DNA from 2 places in the Devosia sp. A449 genome. Region 1 is predicted to be linked to the other one. Evidence: predicted binding sites of a transcription regulator. Region 1 holds the regulator's gene; the other holds the start of a gene.
The links. The regulator PhoB, encoded in region 1, activates phosphate uptake and scavenging genes when phosphate is short. The targets are predictions, from matches to a motif close to TGTCATNNANCTGTCAT.
Positions count from the first base shown of each region.

Region 1 (2,459 bases):
CGCTGTCGCCAAACCTGACGACGGTGCTGTTTCGCAGCTTCCTGTTCGGGCTGGCTGCGGTGTCGATTTTGGCGCTGCTGCCTTCGGTGGCGAGTGAATATGTGGGCGGCGGCCCGATGGTCTATGGCACGCTGCTGGGCTGCTTCGGGCTGGGGGCGATTGGCGGCGCGTTTCTCAATGGCCGTATTCGCGAGCGGTTCAGCAATGAAGTGATCGTGCGGTTCGCCTGTGCCGGCTTTGCCATCAGTTGCGTGGGGCTCGGGCTGAGCCGCGATCCGCTGCTGAGCCATCTGGCGCTGCTGCCCGCGGGCGGCTGCTGGGTGCTGGCGATGTCGCTGTTCAATGTCTCGATCCAGCTGTCGTCGCCGCGCTGGGTGGTGGGGCGGGCTCTCTCGCTGTATCAGACCGCCACGTTCGGCGGCATGGCGATGGGTAGCTGGGTCTGGGGAGCCAGCGCGGATGGCTTCGGGCTGGGGGCCGCCCTGGTGATGGCGAGCCTGGTGCTGCTGGTGTGTGGGCTGGTCGGGTTCCGGCTGCCGCTGCCGGAGTTCAATTCGCGGGACCTCAACCCGCTCGACACCTTCAATGAGCCGGTCCTGAAACTCGATATGCGACCGCGCAGCGGGCCGATCATGGTGATGATCGATTATCGCATCGCCCAGGAAGACATTCCGCGCCTGCTCTCGCTGATGGCGGCGCGGCGCCGCATCCGTATCCGCGACGGGGCCAGGCAATGGGCGCTGCTGCGCGATCTTGAACATCCCGATATCTGGACCGAGTCCTATCACGTGCCGACCTGGATCGACTATGTGCGGCACAATCTGCGGCGCACCAAGGCGGATGCGGAGAATAGCGAGCAGCTGCGGGCGCTGCATCGGGGGACCGAGCCGCCGAAGGTGCATCGGCTGATCGAACGGCAGACGGTGCCGCTGAGCGATGATACGCCGTTAAGGGATATTCCGGAGGTTTGAGGGGGCACCCCTCAGACGTGTAGAGATTTGGCCCACCCACGATGTCACCCCGGCCTTGAGCCGGGGCCCAGCCTGAAATGGAACCGGTGGCTGGATCTCAGGATGGGTCCCGGCTCAAGACCGGGATGACACCGCGTTTTGGGGTGGGATGGTGCTCACCCGTGGGTTTACGCCACCTGGGCGAAGCGTTCGTCGAAGGCGTAGCCGGCGCCGCGGACGGTGCGGATCGGGTCGGTGTCCTTGCCGCGATTGATGGCGCGGCGGAGGCGGCCGATATGCACGTCGACGGTGCGCTCATCAACATAGACGTCATTGCCCCAGACGCCATCGAGCAATTGTTCACGCGAATAGACGCGGCCGGGGTGGCGCATCAGATATTCGAGCAGGCGATATTCGGTGGGGCCGAGATGGACGTCGCGGCTGGCGCGGCGGACGCGGTGGGTGGTGCGGTCGAGTTCGAGATCACCAACCTTGAGCGCAGCAGTAACCAGATTGGGATTGGCGCGGCGCAACAGCGCGTGGATGCGGGCCATCAGTTCGGGGACCGAGAAGGGCTTGACCACATAGTCGTCGGCCCCGGTGGCGAGGCCCCGGACGCGCTCTTCTTCCTCGCCGCGGGCGGTGAGCATGATGATCGGCACGCGGGCGGTTTCCTCGCGGGCGCGGAAGCGTCGGCACAGTTCGATGCCGGAGATTTCGGGCAGCATCCAATCGAGCAGGATCAGGTCGGGCAGCTTGTCCTGGACCGCCTGCTGGGCCTCGTCGCCGGTTTCGGCGGTGACGACGGCAAAGCCTTCGGCTTCCAGATTATAGCGCAGCAGGATGGCGATATCGCCTTCGTCTTCGACAACGAGAATGGTGGCGGGCATGGGGGGCTCCCCTTGGGCCGGCGCGCCGGCGTTCGATTTGTATCTCCCTCCCCCTTGAGGGGAGGGCTGGGGAGGGGGTGGTTTGGCGGGTCACTGATGGACCCCCACCCCCGACCCCTCCCCTCAAGGGGGAGGGGAGGAAAGGCCGATCAGGCCTTGAGCTGGGTGCGTTGCAGTTCCTGGACTTCGCTGGTGAGCTGCTTGCCGGTCTGCAGGTAATAGGCGCGCTCGGCGATGTTGGTGGCGTGGTCGCCGATGCGTTCGAGGTTTTTGGCGCAGAACAGCAGATGGGTGCAGGGCGTGATGTTGCGCGGGTCTTCCATCATGTAGGTCAGCAGCTCACGGAACAAAGACGTGTGCATGGCATCGACCTCGTCGTCGCGGTTGCACACTTCGATGGCGGCGGCGGCGTCGCGGCTGGCATAGGCGTCCAGCGCATCCTTGATCTGGCGCAGCACCAAGGCCGTCATGTTCTTGACGCCGTTATAGAAGCTGGGCTGCAGATTGAGGCCTTCGAGCTTGAGCGAGCGGCGGGCCAACTGCTTGGCCATGTCGCCGACGCGTTCGAGGTCATTGGCGACGTGGATGGAAGTGATGATGGCGCGCAGGTCGGACGCCA
Region 1 covers NZ_JBTMWU010000003.1:637,131-639,589, forward strand. Annotated here, with positions in the region: gene ACX3OW_RS12340 (MFS transporter) at 1-971, shown strand, start outside; gene phoB (phosphate regulon transcriptional regulator PhoB) at 1,139-1,840, opposite strand; gene phoU (phosphate signaling complex protein PhoU) at 1,990-2,459, opposite strand, start outside.

Region 2 (2,459 bases), on a different contig from region 1:
CCCGACACCGAAAATGCCGCCCACGGCGATGTGGGTGGACGAGACCGGCAGGCCCAGTGCCGAGGCGACCAGCACCGTCACCGCCGCCGAGAGCGCCACGCAGAAGGCGCGGATTTCATTGAGCTTGGTGATCTGCTCGCCGACGGTGCGGATCAGGCGGGGGCCGAACAAAGCCAGCCCCAGCGAGATGCCGATGGCGCCGATGGCCAGCACCCAGAGCGGCAGGGCGACGCCGGCGGATTCCATATGACCCGACTGTAGCGTCGTGACGATGGCCGCGAACGGGCCGACCGCATTGGCTACGTCATTGGCGCCATGGGCAAAGGACAGCACGGCGGCGGCAGCGACCAGCGGCAGGCGGAACAGGGTCGCGACATGCTTCTTGCGGTTTTCCAGGCCCATGGACTGGTAACGCACCAGCGGCATGGCGCCGATCCAGCCGAGCGCGGCGAAGGCGATGCCCAGCGCGATCACGGCGGGCATGCTCGGCGTCCACACCCGGCTCAGGCCCTTGGTGGCGATATACATGGCGAAAATGCCGGTCATGCCGGCGACCAGGATCGGCACCCAGACGCGGGCGGCGGACACTTTGTCGATGCGGTCGGTGATGGTGTAGTTGATCAGCGACAGCAGCATTGCCGCAGCGATGCCGCCGAGCACGGGCGAAATCACCCAGCTGGCGGCGATGGTGCCGATGGTGGGCCAGGCGACGGCGCTAAAGCCGGCCGCCGCAACGCCGGCGCCGACCACGCCGCCAACCACGGCATGGGTGGTGGAGACCGGGGCGCCGATATAGGTGGCCAGATTGACCCAGAGGGCCGAGGCGAGCAGCGCCGCCATCATCAGCAGCACGAATTGTTCGGCGGGAATGGAGTCGCTGGTCAGCAGGTCGCGGGCCACGGTATTGACCACGTCGCCGCCGGCGAGCAGGGCGCCCGAGGCCTCGAAGATCACAGCGATGGCCAGTGCGCCGCCCATGGTGAGGGCCTTGGAGCCGACGGCGGGGCCCATATTGTTGGCAACGTCATTGGCGCCGACATTGAGCGCCATATAGCCGGCGATGGCGGCGGCGATGACCACCAGATAGCTCATCGGGCCATCGGTGACGACGAAGCTGGCCCAGACCGCTGCCAGCAGCAGGAAGACCAGGGCAAGGCCCGGCGCCGCGATGGAGCGGGCCAGATCGTGGGTGGCGTCTTCCAGCCCGGAAACCCGCTGCAAGTCCTGATCGAGGGCGCTTTTGGCCATGTCTATTCAAACCGTCATAAAACTGTCTCCGGGGCCATAGCATTGTCTGGGCCATTGGCCACGTGTTTTGCGTGCCGCAATTGCCGCACTCCCCCGGCTTTTCGTCATTGGTGGGGCGGCAGGGGCTGCGATCCGGCCTTGACAGCTTCGCGGCAATGAACCTATCAATGCCGCAGAATTTTAATTTGGAGAGGTCCCGTGCGGGCACTCATTCTCGTAGTAGGCAGGCGCATCGGCAACGTGGGGTGAAACCCCGCGCGTAAGCTGGTGCGCCGAAAACAGGTCCCGAATGGGGCCTTTTTTATTGCCCGGTTTTCGCCGCTGTGAGACTGGGCCAAGTGGGATCGAGGAAGGACTTTATAATGGGCGAGAAAATGACCGGCGCCGAAATGGTGATCCAGGCGCTGATTGATCAGGGGGTCGAGCATATTTTCGGCTATCCGGGCGGCGCGGCCCTGCCGATCTATGACGCGATGTTCCAGCAGGACGCCTTGCAGCATATTCTGGTGCGGCACGAGCAGGGCGCGACCCATATGGCCGAAGGCTATGCGCGCTCGACCGGCAAGCCCGGCGTGGTGCTGGTCACCTCCGGCCCCGGCGCGACCAATGCGGTCACCGGCCTCACCGACGCGTTGATGGACTCGATCCCGCTGGTCTGCATCACCGCCCAGGTGCCGACGACGCTGATCGGCACCGACGCGTTCCAGGAATGCGATACGGTCGGCATCACCCGCAGCTGCACCAAGTATAATTACCTGGTGAAGCGCGTCGAAGACCTGCCGCGCATCATGCATGAAGCCTTCCGCATCGCCACGACCGGTCGCCCCGGCCCGGTGGTGATCGATATTCCCAAGGACGTGCAGTTTGCGGTTGGCGATTATTACCAGCCCGACCACGATACGCTGCGCCACCAGAGCTATCGTCCGCAGATGGATGGCGATGCGGCGGCCATCGAGGCGGCGGTGGAGCTGATGCTCAAGGCCGAGCGGCCGATCTTCTACACCGGCGGCGGCGTGATCAATGCCGGGCCGGAAGCGTCCGAGCAGCTGCGCGAGCTGGCCGAGCTCACCGGTTTTCCGGTGACTTCCACGCTGATGGGCCTGGGCGCGTTTCCGGCATCCAACAAGCAGTGGATGGGCATGCTGGGCATGCACGGCACGTATGAAGCCAATCTGGCGATGCATGATTGCGACGTGATGATCAATATCGGG
Region 2 covers NZ_JBTMWU010000002.1:188,040-190,498, forward strand. Annotated here, with positions in the region: gene ACX3OW_RS06680 (inorganic phosphate transporter) at 1-1,248, opposite strand, end outside; gene ACX3OW_RS06685 (acetolactate synthase 3 large subunit) at 1,611-2,459, shown strand, end outside.
Region 2: a site for PhoB is predicted at 1,261-1,277, ahead of ACX3OW_RS06680 (inorganic phosphate transporter). Genes of this name have one in related genera too.